Regions from separate parts of the Bacillus sp. CZDM1 genome, predicted to be linked through region 2. Evidence: riboswitches for the same ligand, from Rfam matches in the RefSeq annotation. Region 2 holds a riboswitch; each other region holds the start of a gene.
The links. A riboswitch is a leader RNA that binds a small molecule or an ion and turns the genes downstream of it on or off. The one in region 2 is predicted to bind lysine.

Region 1 (8,120 bases), on a different contig from region 2:
CTTTTGTGGGAGGTGAAGTTTCTCGAGTTTCTAGGAGCCGAAGCTGGACAATATAAGGGCGGGCAGTAGCAAACTGCTCGCTTTTTCTCATACAATAAGCCGGAATACTTACTGTATTTTAGGGAAAATTATTGCGAGACAGATTATTAGCATGATGGTTTAAACAATGCTATACTTTCGTTGTATTTAGTATTCATTAGGAGGCAAAATAAATGGCTATTTCAAATGTAACAGATGCAAATTTCTCTGCTGAAACAGGCTCTGGCCTTGTACTTGCAGATTTCTGGGCACCATGGTGCGGACCTTGTAAAATGATCGCTCCCGTTCTTGAAGAACTTGATTCAGAAATGGGCGACAAAGTTAAAATCGTAAAATTAGATGTAGATGATAACCAAGAAACCGCTGCAAAATACGGCGTTATGAGTATCCCTACACTTCTAGTTTTCAAAAATGGCGAAGTAGTTGACAAAGTTGTCGGCTTCCAGCCTAAAGATGCTTTAGCAGGTGTATTAGAAAAGCACGCATAAGCATAAATGACCTTAGCTAGGATTGTTCTGGCTAAGGTTTTTTATTTTTGGAAAAAGAATCAGGCTTTTCTTTATCGGCGCTATGATTTAAAATTTTAAGATAGATAAAGACGGAGAGGAGCAGCTGGAATGAATGAAAATATCAAACAAAAATTGACTCTGCTGCCTGATCAGCCTGGCTGCTACTTGATGAAAGACCGTCAGGGAACGATCATTTATGTCGGCAAAGCTAAAATCCTAAAGAATCGTGTCCGGTCTTATTTTACCGGCTCGCACGACGGAAAAACGCTGCGACTCGTCAATGAGATTGAGGACTTCGAATATATTGTCACCTCATCCAATATTGAGGCACTGTTACTCGAATTAAATTTAATTAAAAAATACGACCCAAAATATAATGTCATGCTCAAGGATGATAAAACCTATCCGTTTATTAAATTGACTGCGGAAAGACATCCAAAGCTAATCATCACAAGAAAAGTTAAAAAGGATAAAGGCAAGTACTTTGGTCCTTATCCAAACGTTATGGCTGCAAATGAAACAAAAAAGCTCCTAGACCGGATTTACCCATTGCGAAAATGTTCAACCCTTCCTGACCGGGTTTGCTTGTACTACCATTTAGGACAGTGCCTGGCACCATGTGTCAATGAAGTACATGAAGAGCAATACAAACAAATGACAGACGAAATTACCCGCTTCCTAAACGGCGGTTATAAAGAGATAAAAAAAGAACTGACGGAGAAAATGTCCAGCGCCTCTGAGGAGCTAGATTTCGAACGTGCTAAGGAATTCCGCGATAAGATTATTCATATCGAAACGATAATGGAAAAGCAAAAAATCACGATGACAGATTTTACTGATCGTGATGTGTTTGGCTATGCAGTCGATAAGGGCTGGATGTGTGTTCAAGTTTTCTTCGTACGCCAAGGAAAACTAATCGAACGTGATGTTTCCATGTTTCCAATTTACAATGAACCTGAAGAAGAGATTCTCACTTTCCTTGGTCAATTTTACGAAAAATCGAATCATTTCAAGCCAAAGGAAATTCTCATTCAGGATGAAGTTGACTTAACCATAGCGGAGCAGCTTCTTCAAGTGAAAGTACTAAAGCCGCAGCGTGGTCAGAAAAAAGATTTGATTAAAATGGCAATCAAAAATGCAAAAATTGCACTGAATGAGAAATTTTCGCTGATTGAAAAGGATGAGGTTCGAACCATCAAAGCTGTTGAGAATCTTGGAGAGCTTATGGGTATTTATACCCCTCACCGAATTGAGTCTTTCGATAATTCTAATATTCAGGGGACAGACCCGGTATCTGCCATGGTCGTATTTATTGATGGGAAGCCGAATAAGCGTGAGTATCGAAAGTATAAGATAAAATCGGTGGTAGGTCCTGATGATTATGAATCGATGCGTGAAGTAACCAGAAGGAGATATTCAAGAGCCCTCAAAGAGGAACTGCCACTCCCGGACTTAATTATTATTGATGGTGGAAAAGGACATGTGGAGGCTGTTAGAGACGTTCTAGAGAATGAACTGGGCTTGGATATTCCACTGGCTGGATTGGTGAAAGATGATAAACACAAAACGTCTAATTTGTTATATGGCAATCCGCTTGAAATTATCCCGCTTGGCAGAAACAGCCAAGAGTTTTATTTATTACAAAGAATTCAAGATGAGGTTCACCGTTTTGCGATCACCTTTCATCGCCAAACACGTGGAAAAAGTGCATTTCAATCGGTGCTGGATGATATTACAGGTGTAGGTGAAAAACGAAAAAAACAATTATTAAAGGAATTTGGTTCGGTTAAGAAAATGAAAGAAGCCACATTTGAAGAGTTTAGAGCGCTGGGTATTCCAGCTCCTGTAGTGGAAGAATTAATGAAAAAACTTCAATCTTAGTGATTGTCAGAATAATGGCACTATGCTATAATGAGTGAAAATTATATTACTATCACTTTTTTATACTAAAGTGAAGGTAGAGGTGCGAGCTTCAATAGTAATGATTCTGAGAAGGATGAGCTTCTGGGAAGAATCATGAAAGGGGATGTTCGCCGAAGTGAAGAAAGTCTCATTTCTTTCTTTGCTGGTCCTGTATTGAATAAATGCCGGATTGTCAAGATGTCATGTCTTGGAGAGCTATCTTACATTGTAGAACGCAGAATTTTTTTTGTGTATTTAAGCAATGAGATGCCCTCTCATTGCTTTTTATTTTTTTTGCGGGGAAAACTATAATGATAGCTAAACCTATAACTGAAAGCAGGGGAAACGATGGGTTTAATTGTTCAAAAGTTTGGCGGCACTTCAGTCGGAAGTGTAGAGAAAATACTTAATGTAGCACAGCGGGTAAAAGCGGAAACTGATCAGGGGAATCAGGTTGTAGTGGTTGTTTCAGCGATGGGAAAATCAACTGATCAGCTGGTGAATCTAGCGAAAGAAATTTCTGGACAGCCAAATAAACGTGATATGGATATGCTGTTGAGCACAGGTGAACAGGTAACGATTGCCTTATTATCAATGGCCCTGAATGAGCAGAAGCTTCCAGCCGTATCGTTTACTGGGTGGCAGGCTGGAATTGTCACAGAGCCTATCCATGGAAATGCCCGCATCACAACGATAAATACAGATGCTGTAAAAAATCAGCTGGCAGATGGGAAAGTGGTAATTGTTGCAGGTTTCCAAGGGGTTACCGAAAATGGCGAGATTACAACTCTGGGTCGAGGCGGTTCTGATACGACCGCGGTGGCGCTTGCTGCTGCGCTAAAGGCTGATAAATGCGATATTTATACAGATGTAACCGGAGTTTTCACGACTGACCCAAGATATGTGAAGAGTGCGCGTAAATTAAAATCAGTGTCTTATGATGAAATGCTTGAGCTTGCCAATTTAGGAGCAGGTGTCCTGCATCCAAGAGCAGTAGAATTTGCGAAAAACTATCAAGTACGACTTGAAGTTCGCTCAAGTTTGGAGAGAGTAGAAGGAACAGTGATTGAGGAGGAAGCATCAATGGAACAAAACCTTGTAGTCCGTGGCGTGGCATTTGAAGATGAAATTACTAAAGTGAGCGTGTTAGGTCTTACCAATTCTTTAACAAGTTTATCAACAATCTTCACAACATTAGCTGAGAACCATTTAAACGTCGATATTATCGTTCAAAGCACAACAGAAGCAGAAACAGCAAATCTTGCTTTCTCGATTAAAACGGATGACCTGTTAGAGACGTTAAATGTCCTTGAAAATAACAAGGATGTCCTGAATTATGATCAGCTTGACGCTGAAAATAAACTGGCGAAGGTTTCCATCGTTGGATCCGGAATGATTTCAAACCCAGGTGTCGCAGCTAAAATGTTTGAAGTACTGGCTGCCAGCCAAATTCAAATTAAAATGGTCAGCACCTCAGAAATAAAAGTTTCAGCAGTAGTCGAAGAAAAACACATGCTAAAAGCAGTAGAAGTCCTGCACCAGGCATTTGGTCTAAATAGCGAAGCATAAAAAAGTATCCTTGGAGGAAACCCTCCAAGGAATACTTTTACCCTGACTGTCCGCCTGAGGTGGACAGTGTCCACGGATGGTGACAGGCACCAAAAGAGGCACCAAAAGAGGCACCAAAAGAAAATAACACTATTAAATTGTGTCTTTTCGATCCCATTTGACGGTGAATTGGACTTTGTTTGCTTTTTTTATTGGGTGTTCGAAGGCTTCGGCGATGACTTGTTTTTGGTGTTGGATTTGCTCCGCTAGGAAGCCTGCTTCGATTTGGAAGTAGTGTTCTGCTTTTGACTTGACTCGAGAAACGATTAGCGGGCTGACTAGTTCAAATTCGATTTCATCTTTTCGTTCTTTTTTTATTTCGAGCTGTCCCCATGAGGCTCTAGTAAAGAATTCGATGATGTCATCAAAAGTGTTTAATGGGTGTTTACGAGCTAGACTTTTTCCAGCCCAATACAGAATCTCTGGAGTGTCTTTGCCTAAAACTTCTGGCAATACAAATTCTCTGATCAGCTCGTAACCAAATAGTGAAATATTTCTTGATTCATCCGATTGTAAAATAAGTTCGACGGCAGTACTTTCATTCATAAATAGCTTCCCCTCTTTCTACCATTCTATTATATACAATTACGGCTTTAAGTAAGAACACTTTTTATGGAGTGTAGTGTAAAGCGTTAGAGTGGTGAAGGATTGTTATCTTGCAATACAATAGCCTATCTTTCATCATAATTTATGGTTCCCAATTAACAACATGGGCTATGGAGAAAATTGAATTTTTCATTGTAATACTACTGGATTTAATACTAGATAATTCCATTTTCAAGTAAAGAAACTTATAATTTATTATAATATCAATATATTTTAAAAATTTTATTTTTATCCAACTTTTGTGTATACGTTTTCTTGACGCTACTACCCGATGGGAGTAAAATGGACATGTCACATATTTGTCACACTGGTGCTAAGTTTAAATTCTATTTATAAAAAGTAGTGTAAAAAGGCTTAACATCATGTTAAAAATTCAAGGGGGGTTAATTATGGCGGGGAATCGAGAGTTTTTGAATCGAAGATTGCATTCATTACTAGGAGTAATTCCAATCGGAGTATTCCTAATGCAGCATCTAGTAGTCAACCATTTTGCTACAGGAGGGGCTGAGTCCTTTAACAAAGCTGCAGATTTTATGGGGAACCTTCCGTTTAGAATTGTCCTAGAAACAGTAATTATTTATTTACCAATCTTATTTCATGCAATCTATGGGCTTTATATTGCATTTACAGCAAAAAACAATGCTGGAAAATATGGATTTTTCAGAAACTGGATGTTCCTATTACAGCGTGTCTCAGGTGTCATTACGTTAATCTTTATTACATGGCACGTATGGCAAACTCGCGTTGCAGCAGCATTTGGTGCTCATGTTAACTATGACATGATGGCTGATATCCTATCTTCACCATTCATGCTTACTTTTTATTTGATTGGTGTTATTTCAACTATTTTCCACTTTGCAAACGGATTGTGGTCATTCTTGGTTAGCTGGGGTATTACAGTTTCACCTCGTTCTCAAGTAATTTCTACATATTTTACAATTGGCGTTTTTGTGATTCTTTCAATTGTAGGAATTAGAACAATTTTAGCTTTTGTTTAAAAATTAACATCATACTCTGTGTTGAAAAATATCGGATTTTTGGATTAAGGGAGTGAGTCACAATGAGTAAAGGTAAGGTGATCATAGTTGGCGGCGGTTTAGCCGGCTTAATGGCAACGATCAAGGTTGCAGAATCAGGAACACCTGTAGAATTATTTTCACTTGTTCCAGTTAAACGTTCCCACTCCGTTTGTGCTCAAGGTGGTATTAATGGAGCAGTAAATACAAAAGGAGAAGGAGATTCTCCGTTCATTCACTTTGATGATACCGTTTATGGTGGAGATTTCCTTGCTAACCAGCCTCCAGTTAAGGCGATGTGTGAAGCGGCACCGGGAATTATTCACTTAATGGACCGTATGGGAGTTATGTTTAATCGTACTCCTGAAGGACTATTGGATTTCCGTCGCTTCGGCGGAACACAGCATCACCGTACTGCATTTGCTGGTGCAACAACTGGTCAACAGCTTCTATATGCGTTGGACGAGCAGGTCCGCCGTCATGAAGTTGCTGGATTAGTTACAAAGTACGAAGGCTGGGAATTCTTAGGTTCAGTTGTCGATGACGATGGTGTTTGCCGCGGAATCGTTGCACAAAATTTAACTTCTATGGAGATTAGATCCTTTGCTGGGGATGCGGTTATCCTAGCAACTGGAGGCCCTGGAATTATCTTCGGAAAAACAACGAACTCTGTTATTAATACAGGTTCTGCAGCATCTATCGTATATCAACAAGGTGCATATTATGCAAATGGTGAGATGATCCAAATTCACCCTACTGCCATTCCTGGTGATGATAAACTTCGTTTAATGAGTGAATCAGCACGTGGAGAAGGCGGACGGGTTTGGACGTATAAAGACGGAAAACCTTGGTATTTCCTAGAGGAAAAATATCCTGCTTATGGAAACCTAGTACCTCGTGATATTGCTACACGTGAAATATTCGACGTGTGTGTTAATCAAAAACTAGGGGTTAACGGCGAAAACATGGTATACCTCGATCTTTCCCATAAGGATCCACATGAATTGGATGTTAAACTTGGTGGAATTATTGAAATCTATGAGAAGTTCACTGGAGATGATCCACGTAAGCTTCCAATGAAAATCTTCCCTGCTGTTCACTATTCAATGGGCGGACTATGGGTTGATTATGATCAAATGACAAACATTCCAGGTCTGTTTGCAGCTGGAGAATGTGATTTCTCTCAGCATGGTGCGAACCGTTTAGGAGCTAACTCCTTATTGTCTGCGATCTATGGCGGAATGGTCGTTGGACCAAACGCTGTTAAATATATCAAAGGACTTGAAAAGAGTTCTGACGCTGTTTCTTCAACGGTTTTCGATCGTCATGTTAAAGAACAGGAAGATAAGTGGAATTCTATTATGTCTTTAAATGGTACAGAAAATGCATATGTACTTCATAAAGAGCTTGGTGAGTGGATGACGGATAATGTTACTGTTGTTCGCTTTAATGACAAGCTACTGAAGACAGATGAAAAAATTCAAGAGCTTTTAGAGCGCTATAAAAAAATTAATATCAATGATACTTCTAAATGGAGCAATCAAGGGGCAGTTTTCACTCGTCAGTTAGAGAATATGCTTCAATTAGCCCGTGTTATTACAATCGGTGCTTACAACCGTAATGAGAGCCGTGGTGCTCATTACAAGCCAGAATTCCCTAAACGTAATGACGAAGAATTCTTAAAAACAACAATGGCGAAATTTGTTGATAGTTCATCAGCACCGGCTTTCCATTACGAGGAAGTTGACGTTTCATTAATTAAGCCACGTGAACGCGATTATTCAAAAAGTCATTAAGGGGGAGTAGAATAGCATGTCTGAAAATAAAACAGTAAAATTTATTGTTACCCGTCAAGATAGCCCAGATTCTGCTCCATATGAAGAGGAGTTTGAATTAGCCTATCGTCCGAATATGAACGTAATTTCTGCATTAATGGAAATTCGTAGAAATCCTGTCACCGCAAAAGGACAAGGTACGACACCAATTACTTGGGATAGTAACTGCCTTGAGGAAGTTTGTGGAGCATGTTCAATGGTTATTAACGGCAAGCCGCGTCAATCATGTTCGGCTCTTGTCGATCAATTAGAGCAGCCAATCCGTTTAGAACCGATGAAAACATTCCCTGTTGTACGCGACCTTCAGGTTGACCGCAGCAGGATGTTCGATGCATTAAAGAAAGTAAAAGCTTGGATTCCAATCGATGGAACGTACGATTTGGGACCTGGTCCTCGTATGCCAGAGAAAAAGCGTCAATGGGCTTACGAGCTTTCAAAATGTATGACTTGTGGAGTTTGTCTAGAGGCTTGCCCGAATGTAAACAGCAATTCAAGCTTTATTGGACCTCAGCCACTTTCACAGGTTCGTTTATTCAATGCACATCCAACCGGTGAAATGAATAGAGCTGAACGCTTAGAAGCGATTATGGGTGATGGTGGACTAG
Region 2 (8,120 bases):
CTGTGTTGCAGCCAATATTGAATGATGTCTAGTATATCACAATGTTTTTGATCATTTCTAATGAATAAATTTCTACATTTTCACTAAATGAAACGCCTCCATCTACCTAATGGATTTGTCGAACATAAGGTGACATATTTATCATCTTCATTGAATAAAAATAGTATAAATATACATTTTCACTGGAAAGGGGAGTTTCTTCTTATGGATATCTGCATTTCTTGTGGAGAGGAATTATGTATTATGGAGAGGAATCGTTGCGAGTGCTGGGCTTGCAGAGACACGACAACCGAAGCATATACAGAAGATGAATAGTTTTTATATCCTAATTGAAGAAATTCTAAAAAGGCCGTTTGATTCATTCAAACGGCCTTTGACTGCTTATTTTGTAATTATTCATTCACCCATGATAGCCCAAGTGTCCCAACACCCGTATGCACACCGGCAACGGTGATGAGCATTAATTTCTCTGTTTCTATATCTGGAAATGTTTCATTTACTAATTGTTCAAGACTTGCAGCCCTTTCACGGTCATTCGCATGGACAATCGCCACTTTCTGAACTGTTTTTGAAAGAAGGTCTTCCTTTAAATTATTTACCAGCCAAGCAATAGCCTTCTTTTCCGTTCGGACTTTGTCTTTAATCTTGGCGGCTCCATCCTCAATCGATAATATCGGTTTAATATTAAAGAGCGAAGCTAATATTTTTTGGCTTCCAGACACTCTGCCGCTTTTGTGAAGCTGGTCGAGGTTTGATGGGACCAAGAATAATCGAGTGTTCTCACGTAAAGAATTTAATTGTGAAACAACCTCGTCAATGTCGAGCCCCTTTTCAACTAGTTCTACCCCTCTTTTCACAAGGAACGATAAAGGATATGAACCCGTATGGGAATCAATCGCAAATAATTTGAATCCAGCCATTTCCGCTGCCATCACAGAGGTTTGATAGGTGCCGGTTAATGTACTCGATGCATGTATGGCTATTCCAAAGTCATATTCTTCTTTTAACTTTTCATAAAGTTCAACGATGTCCCCGATATTTGGCTGTGAGGATTGGAATTTTCCTTCCTCATTTTTCATTCGATCATAAAAATCTTCTTCAGTAATATCGATTGTTTCTTTATAAAACTTATCATTAATGACAACATGCAGGGGAATAACATGTATGTTATGCTGCTGAATAAACTCTTTACTAAGAGAAGAAGTCGTATCCGTAATCCATGCAATTTTAGGCTTATTCATATTATCCTCTACCTTCTTAAAATTCACTTAATCTGTATAATGGAAGTGAAATAGTAGTATTGTAATGAGGTTAAGATTACAAAAATGAGGACTTTTTCACCAGTTATATTTGTCATATATGACAAAGTTTTTTCGGTCTGACAAACATAAATGTCACCACTTTGACAAATCTGAATCAAAATTACCCTGATTTAATTAAAATAGTGGTATAGTATAGAAAAGAATTTTTACTATTCCAAAAAGATAATTTTTAAAGTAATATAGAGTTTAAAAACTGAACTTATAAATAAGAATGAGGTGTGAGCATGAAACAGGAGATTTCATTTATTCCAAGAGAACAATTAAAACCAAAGCCAGATCCCGCTTCACTTGGTTTCGGCAAGTATTTCAGTGATTACATGTTTGCCATGGACTATCATAGTGACTTAGGCTGGTTTGATCCGAGAATTACTCCATACGAGCCGGTAACGCTGGATCCTTCAGCAATGGTTTTTCACTATGGACAAGCAATCTTTGAAGGTATGAAAGCATATAAGACTAAGGATGGGTCCATCCAATTATTCCGTCCGGAGAAGAATATGAAGCGTTTCAATGATTCTTGCGATAGGCTGTGCATTCCCCAAATTGATGAGGACTTCTTATTAGAAGGAATTAAACAATTAATTATTACCGAAAAGGATTGGGTTCCTAGTGGTGAAGGAACTTCGCTTTATATTCGTCCGTTTATTTTTTCAACGGAGGCGTATCTCGGTGTCCGTCCAGCGAAGCAATATAAATTATTAGTCATTCTCTCCCCTTCTGGTGCTTATTATGGCAGCCAATTGAGTCCCGTTAAAATATACGTGGAGGAGCAATTCGTCCGTGCGGTCATTGGAGGCGTTGGCCATGTTAAAACAGCAGGCAACTATGCAGCCAGCTTGAAAGCGCAAGAAAAGGCAGATGCAGGCGGCTATGCCCAAATTCTTTGGCTCGATGCGAAAGAGAATAAATATGTGGAAGAAGTCGGCAGTATGAACATCTTCTTCAAAATCAATGGTGAAGTGGTAACTCCGAGATTAAATGGAAGCATTTTACCGGGTGTTACGCGTGATTCAGTGATTCAATTGTTAAAATATTGGAATGTTCCAGTGCGCGAAGAGAAAATTTCCATTGAAGAGGTATTTGCTGCACATAAGCGCGGTGAACTTGAGGAAGTATTTGGAGCAGGAACAGCTGCAGTTATTTCGCCTGTTGGTGAACTGACTTGGAATGATCAATCTATCATTATCAATAACAATAATATCGGTCAGCTATCTCAGGATATTTATAATGAAATGATAGGAATTCAACTTGGGAAAAAAGAAGATCCATTTAACTGGACCGTTAAAGTTGCCTCAGTAGAAGCTTAGATTGAATAATAACTTTGTAAAGATCCAGTTTACCTGGGTCTTTTTTTATGTATGATTGAAATATATGGAAATCAAATAATTGAAACAATGGGTCCATTTTTATCGTCTTAGATGTTGAAAAGATTTTTAGGTAAGAAAGGAAATGCGATTTTGAAACTTAACGGGCGAGGGAAACTATTTCTCACATTATTTATTGTTTTTATCCTTTATTTCATTATGAAAAATCCTTTAGGTTTTAACTTGCTTAATAGATTAACGATGGACTCTGCAGATTTACCGACTGAACTCCATCCCATCGTGAAGGAACGGAGCAATCAATTAATCCAGCAATCTGCCGCAAAAGGGATTGTGGTCTTAATTACGGATGACTTTCGCAGTGCGGAGGATCAGGATCGACTATTTGAACAAGGCCGGACAGCGGAAGGAAATATCGTAACGCATGCTAGGGGCGGAGAATCCTTTCATAATTTTGGGCTTGCCATCGACTTTGCCATAAAAACCCCTTCAGAAAATGTCATTTGGGATATGCAATACGACGGAAATCAGAATGGAAAGTCAGATTGGGACGAGGTCGTGGAAATAGCAAAAGCTCTTGGTTTTGAATGGGGAGGTGACTGGCCACAATTTAAAGATTATCCCCATTTACAAATGAATTTTGGATTAACACTTGCTGACTTACAAAATGGTAAGAGACCTGACGAATCATCTTTAACAGTGGATACCCAATAAGTAGAATTGCATTCCAAGATCCAGATGCCGCTGGATCTTTTTTTCGTGTTCCTCTATCTTGAAATACGCGCTACTCATAGTAAAGAGTGTTATGATTGATTAATTGTGATTGATTTTATAAAAGTTTGTTTACAATGCTAATAATGATAAATACAAGAGATAGGATGAAAACATGAAAATAGAAGTCAGGTTAAAGGTGAAATCAAAGTTCGTTACTAAATATAAAAAGGGCTACCCTCTCATTACAAAAGACACTATTATAAATCCTACTGCTTTAGATCAAGAAGGCTGCACCATAAACCTTGTTGATGAACAGAACCACTTTATTGCCAAAGGCTATTATGGGAAACAAAATAAAGGTCTCGGCTGGGTGCTCAGCAACATTGAGAAGGAACAATTTGATCATCGTTTTTTTGAAAAGACCCTAAAGGCTGCCTTTGATAGAAGAGAGCATTTTTTTCAGAGCTCTGAAACAACGGCATTTCGAGTATTTAACGGCGAAGGCGATGGAATTGGCGGTTTAACGATTGATTACTTCGATGGGTATTACGTCATTACCTGGTACAGTAAAGGCATCTATCACTTTCGGGAGTTTATCATAGATTCATTGAAGAATTTGGTGGAGTATAAAGCCATTTATCAGAAAAAGCGGTTTGATGAAAGTGGTAAGTACATTGAAGAAGATGACTTCGTCGCTGGCGAACGAGGAGAATTCCCCTTCATCGTGAAAGAAAATGGCGTCAATATAGCGGTTTATTTGAATGAAAGTGCCATGGTCGGTGTTTTCTTAGATCAAATCGAGGTTAGAAAAAAATTACGAGATGTCTATTCAAAAGGAAAACGGGTATTAAATACGTTCTCCTACACCGGCGTGTTTTCAGTGTATGCCGCTTTAGGCGGTGCGGCAAAAACGACCAGTGTTGACCTCGCGAATCGAAGCAAAAGTAAAACGATTGAGCAATTTAAAGTGAATGGAATTGATGCGGAAACTCAAGATATCATCGTCGAGGATGTATTCAAATACTTCAAATATGCAGTGAAAAAGGAGCTGCTGTTTGATGTCGTGATCCTTGATCCTCCAAGCTTTGCAAGATCAAAGAAGTTTGTCTTCAGCGCCGAAAAGGATTATAAAAACCTATTAAAAGAAGCCATTTCGATCACCGAGGATAACGGAATAATCCTCGCGTCAACCAATGCCAGCTCCTTTAATATGGACAAATTTAAAGGATTCATCGATACCGCCTTTAAGGAATCCAATAAACGCTATAAACTTATGGAAGAATTTTCACTCCCTGAAGACTTCAGAACCAACAAACATTATCCAGAATCCGACTACCTAAAAGTAGTCTTCATTAAAAAGTTAAAATAACTGTCCGCCTGAGGTGGACAGTGTCCACGGGCGGTGCCTGTCACCGTGACTATACGTGGAAAGCATAGCGCCTGGAGCGTAAATCAACAGCCTAGTTTAACATAGCCTATTAAAAAAAAAACAAACCTCTTGAACAGTATTGAATTGTCTGTTATATTTATTTATAATTAAATATTTTCTTACTTCATTACCTTTTGAAGTGAGGATAGAGGCGCAATGACCAATAGTACGCAGTTTGAGGATGATGAGGTCCTAAGACGATTGTGGAAAGGGGAATTTGCCGAAGCGGATGGAATCTCATTTTTCTAGACCGCTGGTTCTGCTATTGAAGAAATACAGAACTGTCATATAGGAGACTATATGGAGGGCTATCTTACGCAAAGGAACGTTTTTTTTATTATGTTTCTACTGCAGTAGCGAGCCTTCGCTGCTGCTTTTTTGCGTTAACTTTTGACTGACCTAAAGCCACCTCTAATTTTTCAAAAAAAAATGATAAAAAGGGTGAATATGATGAATTTTGGCCAAGTGTTAACAGCGATGGTAACGCCATTTGATCAGCATGGTGAGGTTGATTTTAACGCAGCTCGAACACTAGTAAATTACTTAATTGAGAATGGTACAGATGGATTAGTGGTTGCCGGAACCACGGGAGAATCCCCGACATTAACAACAGAAGAAAAAATAGCTTTATTTAAATTCGTTGTCGAGGTTTCAGCCGGCAGAGTGCCTGTCATTGCTGGAACTGGCTCCAATAATACTAGAGCTTCTATCAGTTTAACAAAACTGGCTGAAGAGGCTGGCGTGGATGGAATTATGCTCGTTACACCATATTATAATAAGCCTTCACAAGAAGGACTGTTTCAGCACTTTAAAGCGATTGCCGAAACCACTTCCCTACCGGTAATGCTTTATAATATCCCTGGTCGCAGTGTCGTAAACATGTCTGTAGAGACCGTTGTCCGACTCTCAGAAATTAGTAATATCGTTGCGATAAAAGAAGCCAGCGGAAATCTAGATGCCATGGCGGAAATGATTAGCCGGACTTCAGATGATTTTACCTTGTACAGCGGTGATGATGGATTAACTATACCTGTTCTATCCATAGGCGGTGCTGGAGTTGTATCTGTTGCCTCGCATATTATTGGGAATGAAATGCAGGAAATGATCAACCAATTCAAAAATGGACGCGTTCAGGAGGCTGCGATTTCACATCAGAGACTTCTTCCTATCATGAAAGCATTATTTGCGGCACCAAATCCAACACCAGTAAAAGCTGCACTAAATATTCAAGGTGTTCAAGTTGGAGGAGTCCGTCTGCCAATGGTTCCATTAAATGATGAAGAAAAGAGTGTACTCCAGAAGGTCCTGCCTGCTAAAACTTTGGTTTAATGTAAAAACAAATTTGCCTGTCCCTTTTTAGTGGGGCAGGCTCTCTTTTTTTCTTAAGCTCTGTTAAAGGTTGATTTTTCTTACGGACACCATTATGAGGGACTAATCTTATTGGGAACTCTCCTAATTTGTCTTTCATCATGCTTATAAAGGACTAATCTCATTGGGAACTCTTCTGATTTGTCTTTCATCACGCTTATGAAGGACTAATGTCTTTGGGAGCTCTCCTGATTTGTCTTTCATCATGCTTATGAAGAACCAATCTCGTTGGGAACTCTTCTGATTTGTCTTTCATCGACCACATTATACTAATAATCAACAATGAAATTTAACAAAGCTTTATCCTAAATATACTTATACATTTCCCATTTGCTTCCCTATTACTGTTTGGATTTACTTCAGACAGGAAACACTATTGGATAGGAAAAAAGTGGAATAGGGAGAGAATTCAATGACAACGAGTCATGACGCACGATTGAATTATTTAGGACGTAATCTATTATCGGGCTGTTTATTAGGCCTTGGTTTTGTTGCTTTTATTGATGAGGCAGTTTTCCACCAGATTTTACATTGGCACCATTTCTATGACAAGTCTACACCTGATATCGGTCTCGTTTCGGATGGACTCTTTCATGCCTTTAGTTGGTTCTCAACAATTGCGGGGGCATTTCTTGTCTCGGATCTACGGCGAAGAGATGCCTGGTGGCGAAAAAGATGGTTTGGAGGTTTTCTATTTGGAGGGGGTGCGTTTCAATTATACGATGGAACCATCCAACACAAATTAATGCGAATCCATCAGATTCGGTATAATGTGGAGATTGCCCCATATGACTGGGTATGGAATATCATTGCTGCCTTAATGATGATTGCTGGTTTAATCCTTATTTATCGAACAGGACGGGAATCGAAAGTGATAGCAGGGTCTGCATAAATGGAAAATAACCATGTCCATCACGCCAGTGGGTCATCTTTCGAACTTCTCCTGGCTCTCCCTTTTGTCCTGGCAGTTTTGATTTATATTCTACTTGCATTAGTCTCAAACCGCCGGCATAAACGTTGGCCTTTCTTTCGATACTTATATTGGATTTTCGGAGTTCTTTCAGCATCGGTTGCTCTAATGGGTCCCATTGCTAATCTCGCTCATGAAAACTTCATGGCGCATATGGTTGGTCATTTATTCCTTGGAATGCTTGCCCCACTTCTTATAGCCTTGGCTGCTCCTATGACTCTTCTTTTAAGATCACTTAGTGTGACTTGTGCTAGAAATCTTGCCCAAATATTGAAGAGCTGGCCAGTAAGTATTTATAGTAATCCTGTAGTCACCGCCCTTCTCAATATTGGCGGGCTATGGGTTCTCTATACTACAGAGCTGTACTCAATGATGCAGCAAAATGCATTTTTACATGCGATGGTTCATTTACACGTTTTTTCAGCAGGATATCTTTATACGATTTCCATTATCTACCATGATCCTGCACCCCATCGGTATAGCTATACTTTCCGGACGATCATTCTCATTCTATCCTTTGCTGCTCACGGAATTCTATCAAAATATATTTATGCCCATCCGCCGGCTGGCGTACCTATTGAACAGGCAGAAGCAGGGGGAATGGTTATGTATTATGGCGGGGACATCGTGGAGGTCTTGCTAATATTCTTATTTTGCCAGCAATGGTATAGGACCAAACGGCCGCGTGAGACAGTTGTTTTGACTTCTTTATTGTCATATAAAAAGTAAAACTCGCCACACAAAAATTGGCGAGTTTCTTTATTGTTCTCGGGAGCATGCCCAAACAGTTCCGCTTCTCCCTAACCCTTACTCATTCAGTGCTTTTTGAGCCACTTTATTAGCATGGATGAATGTCGTGTCAAATAAGGGAATGGATGTATCATTTTGCTGAATCAATAAAGGTATTTCGGTACATCCGAGTATGACGCCCTCTGCCCCGCGTTCTACTAATTTGTTGATGATATTCAAATAAGCTTCTTTCGATGCTGGTTCAT
Region 3 (8,120 bases), on a different contig from region 2:
CCATAAGGGCCGATATTGATGACTGGTACATTGATATCGCGAATGTCTTGATAGTCTACGAAGAGCTTGGTGCCCCAGCCAGGGTTATTGTTCGATTCGGCATTAATACCGGCTTCGTCATCACTAAGAGCAACAAAACTCATATCAGAGATATAAGGGAAAAAGTTACGTGTTACAATCGGATATTGATAGTATGGTTGTAGTTCTTCCACGGCTTCATCCAATGAAGTAATTAAAGCAAGCTCGTCCGTTGTTTTCCCTGTCAATTCAATCCGTGGAGAGTACAGGGATGAGTAAAACAGAATAATGGCTGGATTTTTATCCTTCATCCATTTCCAAGCTTCCTCTACCACTTTTGCCGCAAACATGCGCGTATCTAGTTCCGTATTTTTTAAAAGCTTTTCTTTAAATTGACTCATATGTGCGGTAAATGTTTCGCCGTTCTCATCGACCAATAATTGTTCCATTTCCTCGTACGTCAATACCCTAGGTTTCCAAGGATGCTGTAAATATGGTTCGCCGCTCAATGTGCTGTATTGTTTATACCTTTCTTCGAAGGAAGTAAGGGCATTGGTAAAAGCAATCATCGCTTGTTCCCTTAATTTTTCAAGCACGTCCTTTGGAGACCAGGAATGAATAAAGAAATTGTAATAAACATAGGCAGCTAAGGCGGTTTGAACGGTATAAGACGGCTTCAAATCCGTTTGTTTTAACGAAACAGGGGGCACGGTCGTCTCACCAAACGCTTCGTTACAAAGCTCCGGATTGTAATTAATTTGCCTTGTCAGCTCGGCGGCAATAAAGTTTGGATCGAGTCCCTCAAAGGCTGAGCCTACATGCGTTTCTGCTCCCGTAATAAAGAAGGATGGCAGAAGCTTTCCAACGGTCCCCTTGTAGATGTAGCGATTTTCGTCGCCTTCATATCTTGGTGAGACGAAATCCGCATTAATCGCGGCTGCATAGTCAAAACCATGTTCACTTCTCCAGCGTTTCAATGTTTTCAAAGCGGAAAGAACACCGTGTGAACTGTCCTCCTCGTCACATTCCGATAAGAGAACAATGTTTCCTTCTAATTCTTCAGGATGCTGAGAATAATAGTTTAAGAGATATAAGTGACTGGCAACCCCGCTTTTCATATCAAGGACGCCGCGGCCAAATAACCAATCCCCCGAATCTAAATGTTCTTTCGCAGCAGCTGGCAGCTGTTCCTGTTTCAGTGATTCCATTAGTTCGTCAGGGAAGCAAGCTTTGTCTTTTAATTGGTTAAAATCATCAATTCCAACCGTGTCAATATGACCCATCAAAATCACCGTGCGGCTGCTATTTCCCTTTGTGCCTTTAACAAAAGCAAGAACATTATAACGCTCTTGATCATCGTTAAGTGTTTGTTCTAAAACTAAGTGGCTAGGGTTTTGTGAAAAATAGGGCATAGAGGAAATCATAGAATATAAAGACTGAGCAATGGCCTTTTCGCCATCGGTATTAACGACACTTTCAATGTTTACGAGCTGTTTCGTGAATGTCAGCACATCCTCACGACATTGCAACATACGCCTGACCTTCTTTTCTAGTAAAATAGTATTTAAAAAAAATGTATCTCAGAAGATAAAACCAGTCAAGTCTTTTAAATTGGATAAAAATTCAACTAAAATTATTATTGCACTTGTTAGAATATTTATTTATACTGAAGAAAGTTTCGTTAAACTAAATATAAAATCCTCATCTTTAAGCATTAGATGGGGTAGAGGTCGCGATTGTTATTAGTATCCTATTGGAGATTCTGTGAAATCTATGAAAATAGGAAAAAGGATCAATCGCCGAAGCTTCTGAAAATCACCTCTTTCAGAAAGCTGGGTCTGCACTCGAATAGGGGCAGAACTGTCACAGTTCCTTGGAATTGTGGAGAACTATCTTCACCAATGCTAATCGATGAGGGTGTACAGAACACCGTCAAATTTACCTTGACGGTGTTTTTTTATTAACTAGGGGGAATATTTATGAAAAAGTTTGTATTTTTATTAGCAGCAATGATGTTGATTTTATCTGCTTGCGGCACTGAGAAGGCAGATGGGGAAAAGGAAGCAAAGGCAAATGAGGGGAAGCTTGAGTTAGTGGAAAAAGGAGCGTTAACATTCTCCATGACAGGACAATATCCACCGTTAAACTTTAAGAAGGACGGTAAATTGACTGGATTTGATGTTGAAATTGGAACAGAAATTGCTAAGAGAATTGGGCTTGAAGCAAACCCTGTAACAAATCCATGGGAAACGATTATCCAAGGATTGAAGGCAAAGAAATATGATGCCATTATTGGAAGTATGACTGCTACACCTGAGCGTGATAAGCAAGTTGATTTCACCAATCCCTATTATCTATCTGGTGCACAGATTTTTGTAGCGGAAGGCAATACGGATATTCAATCAAAGGAAGATTTGAAGGGTAAGAGTATCGGGGTCATTCAAGCCAGCACATGGAAGGATATGGCTGAAGATTTATCTGATCAAGTAAAAGGCTATCCAACAGACGTAAACGCTCTTCAAGATTTGGCGCTTGGCCGTTTAGATGCCGTGATCACGGATAAAATTGTTGGTGTTAGTGCCAAAAATGAAAAAAGCTTAAAAATAAAGGAAATTGGCGATTTATTGAATGAAGACCGTGTAAGTGTAGCAGTTGCTGAAGGAAACAAAGAGCTTGCTGATAAAATCAACGAGGCCATCCAATCGATGATTGACGATGGTACGTATGAAAAAATCAGTATGAAATGGTTTAATACCAACATCATGGAAAAATAAGATTGGAAAAATACTTTAGTGAAAGCACCTAATGTGGGTGCCTTCACTATTCAAAGAAGGAGGTACGCATTGTGGTTTTTGTTGAAAATATTATGAGTATTTTTAGTGAACATGGAATTGCCTTTTTGAAAGCTTCTTGGATGACGATCGCCATAACGGCAATCTCCCTATTATTTGCGATGGTGATTGGTTTAATTTTTGCGGGCTTTAAGATTTCCACTAGTAAAATACTAAATTGGATTGCGGATATCTACATTGGTATTATTCGTGGAACGCCTCTCATTGTTCAGATCATGTTCCTTTATTATGGACTTGCCAATATAGTGAACCTAGACAGCTTCACGGCAGGGGCTCTGGCATTAGGTGTTCATACCGGTGCCTACATTGCGGAAATTTTTAGAGGAGCGGTGCAATCCATTGATCGCGGACAGATGGAAGCGGCGAGGTCACTCGGAATGCCCTACTCTCTTGCGATGAGGAGAATTATTTTTCCACAAGCTTTCAAAAGAGCAATTCCGTCTTTAGCCAATCAGTTTATTATTGGCTTAAAAGATTCTTCCCTTGTTGCGTATATTGCTGTGACGGACCTATATAACACGGCTCTTAGTGTCCAAGGTGAAAACTATATGCCGTTTGAAACGTATTTTGTTGTTGGAGTCTATTATTTAATTATCGTCCTGATTTTCACTTGGGTTGCTAATCGGATTGAAAAGAAAATGGATGTCAGCAAACCTAAGGAGGGCGTGATCGCATGATTAAAATTAGCAATCTTTCAAAATCCTTTGGCAGGCTTGAAGTATTAAAAAATATAAACTTACGTGTAGACGAGAAAGAGGTAGTGGTTCTGATCGGTGCCAGTGGCTCTGGTAAAAGTACGCTGCTACGCTGCTTAAATTTTTTAGAGGTGGCAGAGCACGGTGACATTATCATCGATTCTGAAAACATAGACCTAGCAAAAACAAACTTAAATAAGGTTAGAGAAAAGGTAGGAATGGTGTTCCAGCATTTTAATCTTTTCCCTCATAAAACAGTAATAGAAAATATTACCGAAGCTCCGATTTTTGTCAGAAAAGAAACAAAGGAAGCAGCAAGTTCAAAAGCACTTGCCCTTCTTAAAAAGGTAGGATTAGAGGATAAAGCCAACTACTATCCTGAACAATTATCCGGCGGGCAAAAGCAGCGGGTAGCAATCGCGAGAGCATTAGCAATGGAACCAAAAGTGATGCTTTTTGATGAGCCGACCTCAGCTTTGGATCCTGAGCTTGTTGGTGAAGTGCTACAGGTAATGAAGGATCTGGCACGTGACGGGATGACGATGGTGATTGTGACACATGAAATGGGATTTGCGAAAGAAGTGGCGGACCGAGTCATTATGCTTGCAGACGGAAATATTATTGAAGAAGGACATCCAAATGATATCTTTGTCAATCCAAAACATGAACGAACTAAAAGGTTTTTGAACCAAATATTATAGAAAGTAATAAAACCTACCTTTGGAGTATTCAAGGTAGGTTTTTTATCTTTTTATTAAGTATAAACCTCATATTGAAGCATCACGCTGAACCATACCATAAATAAAAAATAATGATAAAATCAACGGAAGCAAGACTTAGGGTGATTTCCATTTAATTTTTATAGTTTCCATTATTATTGATATGGTATAGTGGTTTAGTTAAATAATTTTGAGATTAGAGGAGAAATTATGAGAAAAGAATGGATTCTTCGCTGGTCTTTTTTTGTTTTTGGACTGATTGTTTTAGCGCTAGGTGCAGCCTTAACGATTGAAGGAAAATTGTTAGGAGCAGGTCCCTGGGATGTGTTTCATTATGGGATGTTCCTAAAGCTGGGGCTGACGATTGGCACATGGTCGATCATTATAGGATTTCTATTGCTTACCGCTTCCTCCATGGCAACGAAAAAATTACCTAAAATCGGTGCGTTTTTAAATATGCTGTTACTTGGTTTATTCATAGATTTCTTTTTGTGGCTATTGCCAGGTGTCGATAGTTTAACTGGCGCCTTAATATTCTTTGTTTTAGGAGTTATTCTAATGGGGTATGGAGTTGGACTCTATGTTTCCGCTGATTTGGGTTCTGGCCCACGAGATAGTATTATGCTCCTGATTGTGGACAAAACCGGCTGGAGTTTACAATGGGTTCGTAATGGAATGGAAGTTCTTGTCCTCATTTTGGGTTGGGCATTAGGAGGACCAGTTGGGGTTGGCTCCATGATAATTGCCTTTTTCTTGGGTCCAATTGTAGGCTTTTCCTTACCGCAATGTAAAACACTTTTAAAGAATTTACTTGTTAATAAGGAACACCAAAAACTAGCAGCATAAAATAGCAAAACGATAGCTAATCTCAAAAGGCGCAGAGCTTAATCTGCGCCTTTTTTAAAAATTAACTTGTACGTTCATTTTACCAATTAACACAAACTTGTTCAAACAAGTTTGTAAAAGAATATTGAGAATATTTTAATTTTATAGTATTGTTTAAATAGATATAGCTTGCTAATTTACATATATAAGCGGCTTACAACTTGTATGTACAACCTTTAATGGGATTGGAGGTATCTATAAACTTAAGAAAAAAGACTCAACATTATTGGTCCGTACAATAACGATGATAAGGAGGAGATAGTATGAATAAGAAAGGTCTTTTTAAGAGTTTCATAGCTGTTTTTCTAATACTGCTATTCTTAATACCCATTAGTGCGTTTGGGAACGAGGCAACAAGTAATTCGGAACCACTTGAATTTAGAAATGCTTCCGTTCATGACCCTTCCATCATTAAAGATCCAAAAACGGGAACTTACTATGTCTATGGCTCACACATTGACGGTGCTAAATCAACAGACTTAGTAAATTGGGATAAATTTACGAATGGATATACTACCCCAGATAATAAAGTTTATGGGGATTTGTCAGCAAATCTTGCTGGTTCCTTTGAATGGGCTGGAGAGAATGATTCTGACTCTAGAGGCGGCTATGCCGTTTGGGCTCCGGATGTTTTTTGGAATAAACATTATGTAAATGAAGATGGTACAAAGGGTGCCTATATGCTGTACTATAGTGTGTCTTCCACGTATATCCGTTCTGCAATCGGGATAGCGGTGTCGAAGAACATTGAAGGGCCATTTCAATATCTAGATACCATTATGTATTCAGGTTTTACCAACAATGAAGCTTATGATCGAAACAGTACTGTGAATAAGCACTGGGAGAATACGAATCTCGCAGATCTCATTGAAGAGGGTGTGATCGATGAGGTAAATCCTGAATGGTTTACGGCTAATGGAGCTTACAATAATAAACTGTACACCAACGCAATTGATGCCAACATTCTTCAGGCTAAAAATAATAAGCTATATATGACTTACGGATCCTGGTCTGGCGGGACCTTTATTTTAGAATTAGATAAGAAAACAGGTCTGCCAAAGTATCCTGGTAAAGATGGTAAAACAGAAGATGGCAGAATGATTGATAGATATTTCGGTACAAAAATTGCTTCTGGCTACGGAAGATCGGCTGAAGGAACGTACGCTGTATATGATAAGGAAACCGGCTATTATTATCTATACATTACGTATGGCGGTTTAGCATCTGATGGCGGTTATCAGATGAGACAGTTTAGATCAGAGAGTCCTGATGGTCCATATGTAGATGCAGAAGGCAACCCTGCAGTATTCCCAGAGTCATTTGATATCGGAGCAGGTAACTTCCCGAGTAATAAGGATCATAAAGATATCGGTAATAAAATGATGGGGAATTCCTTATTTAAAAGAGATCTTGGTGAAGCGGGCACCGGAATCGGTACAGGCTACCTTTCTCCTGGACATAACTCTTACCTTATTGACGAAGAACTAGGCAAGGAATTTATCGTGACACATACTCGTTTCCCGCAGCAAGGGGAAATGCATGAAGTTCGTGTACATCAAACCTTTAAGAACCGTGAACAATGGCCAGTGCCGACACCATACCGTTATGCGGGTGAAACAATCAAGAAAGTTTCAGAAGCCGATGTGAAGGGTGACTATAAATTCATTAACCACGGAAAAGAAATTACAGGTGAATTGACCGAATCTACCTGGGTGAAGTTGAATAGTGATCACACTATTTCTGGTGCAGTAACCGGTACATGGAAATTGTATGGCAAGTACCGGGCTGAATTAACCATCGATAATGAAGGTACGTATGATGGTGTATTTATCCGCCAATATGACCCTACATCGGAGCAGTGGGTAATGACGTTTAGTGCAATGTCAGATGAAGGAATCGTCATTTGGGGAAGTCATGTGGATGCCTCTTCTGATGAAGAATTAGTTCACGCGATCAAACAAGAGTTAGGTACTAGTTTCCCGTCTACTGTGATTAGTGATTTAACGTTGCCAACCGTAGCAACAAGAGGAGCGCAAATCACCTGGGAATCTTCTAATCCAGAGGCAGTGTCCAATGAAGGCGTGGTTACACGACCAAGCTATGACGCTGAAGATGCTGTGGTAAACTTAACGGCGGAGATTACATTAGGTGATGCGACCGAAACATTAACCATAACCGTTACAGTGACCAAAAGGGCAGAAGGCGGCTTAGCGGCTTTCTACGATTTTAATGATGGTTTTAAAGACCTTTCTGGGACAAATAAGGCGGATGCAACCGTGACGGGAGATCGTCTTGATAATACTGGCGGACAAATTCCATTTGCCGAAGGTGTTGCAGGAAAAGCAGCTAAATTCGATGGAAATTCAGGACTACGGTTAGCTGACGGCTTAATTACGGGTGATACATACTCTGTATCATTGTGGGTAAAACCAGATCAAATTACTGAATTTACAACCTCATTCTTTGGGGCAAAAACCGCGAATAATTGGATTAGTGTTGTACCTAAAACAGGATGGGGTAATACGATGGTTTGGTCACACAATGGTGACCAGTGGTATGATGCGGTAACGGATCGGACCATACCTGTAGGTGAGTGGTCACATCTTACTTTAACGGTAAAAGAAGGCCACGCTGTCTTTTATATTAATGGTGAAGCAAAATATACAGGAGACAACTTCCCAAATGTATTTACCTCCATTGATGCAGCATTTGGTTTAGGTGTGAACTACTGGGATACTCCTTTCAAAGGATTAATGGATGAAGTACGAGTATATGATGGATTAGCCCTTCCTGAAAGCGAAGTTCAGTCTCTTTATCAACATCCAGCTGGAGAGTAACAACTGTTGAAAAAACAGTAATAGAATTTTGAGGTTCATCCCCTTTTGCTGATAAAAGAGCAAAAGGGGATTTTTATTTTTATAGATGTTTTCGCAAAAGATTGTTGTTTTTAT

Region 1: linked by a shared signal. The riboswitch ahead of ACY3XC_RS03975 (aspartate kinase) and the one ahead of dapA (4-hydroxy-tetrahydrodipicolinate synthase) in region 2 are both predicted to bind lysine.
Region 3: linked by a shared signal. The riboswitch ahead of ACY3XC_RS16420 (ABC transporter substrate-binding protein) and the one ahead of dapA (4-hydroxy-tetrahydrodipicolinate synthase) in region 2 are both predicted to bind lysine.

What each region holds. Positions count from the first base shown of each region.
Region 1 covers NZ_JBUESO010000001.1:743,059-751,178, reverse strand. Annotated here, with positions in the region: gene trxA (thioredoxin) at 213-527, shown strand; gene uvrC (excinuclease ABC subunit UvrC) at 657-2,429, shown strand; lysine riboswitch at 2,499-2,677, shown strand; gene ACY3XC_RS03975 (aspartate kinase) at 2,799-4,019, shown strand; gene ACY3XC_RS03970 (YslB family protein) at 4,152-4,604, opposite strand; gene ACY3XC_RS03965 (succinate dehydrogenase cytochrome b558 subunit) at 5,054-5,662, shown strand; gene sdhA (succinate dehydrogenase flavoprotein subunit) at 5,725-7,476, shown strand; gene sdhB (succinate dehydrogenase iron-sulfur subunit) at 7,493-8,120, shown strand, end outside.
Region 2 covers NZ_JBUESO010000026.1:5,070-13,189, reverse strand. Annotated here, with positions in the region: gene ACY3XC_RS28005 (DegV family protein) at 393-1,241, opposite strand; gene ACY3XC_RS28000 (branched-chain amino acid aminotransferase) at 1,547-2,629, shown strand; gene ACY3XC_RS27995 (M15 family metallopeptidase) at 2,846-3,358, shown strand; gene ACY3XC_RS27990 (class I SAM-dependent rRNA methyltransferase) at 3,531-4,727, shown strand; lysine riboswitch at 4,926-5,106, shown strand; gene dapA (4-hydroxy-tetrahydrodipicolinate synthase) at 5,238-6,116, shown strand; gene ACY3XC_RS27980 (DUF2243 domain-containing protein) at 6,568-7,047, shown strand; gene ACY3XC_RS27975 (cytochrome c oxidase assembly protein) at 7,048-7,854, shown strand; gene ACY3XC_RS27970 (aspartate/glutamate racemase family protein) at 7,933-8,120, opposite strand, start outside.
Region 3 covers NZ_JBUESO010000006.1:291,743-299,862, reverse strand. Annotated here, with positions in the region: gene ACY3XC_RS16425 (M20/M25/M40 family metallo-hydrolase) at 1-1,550, opposite strand, end outside; lysine riboswitch at 1,735-1,918, shown strand; gene ACY3XC_RS16420 (ABC transporter substrate-binding protein) at 1,998-2,792, shown strand; gene ACY3XC_RS16415 (amino acid ABC transporter permease) at 2,885-3,547, shown strand; gene ACY3XC_RS16410 (amino acid ABC transporter ATP-binding protein) at 3,544-4,266, shown strand; gene ACY3XC_RS16405 (YczE/YyaS/YitT family protein) at 4,495-5,130, shown strand; gene ACY3XC_RS16400 (lipocalin-like domain-containing protein) at 5,433-8,006, shown strand.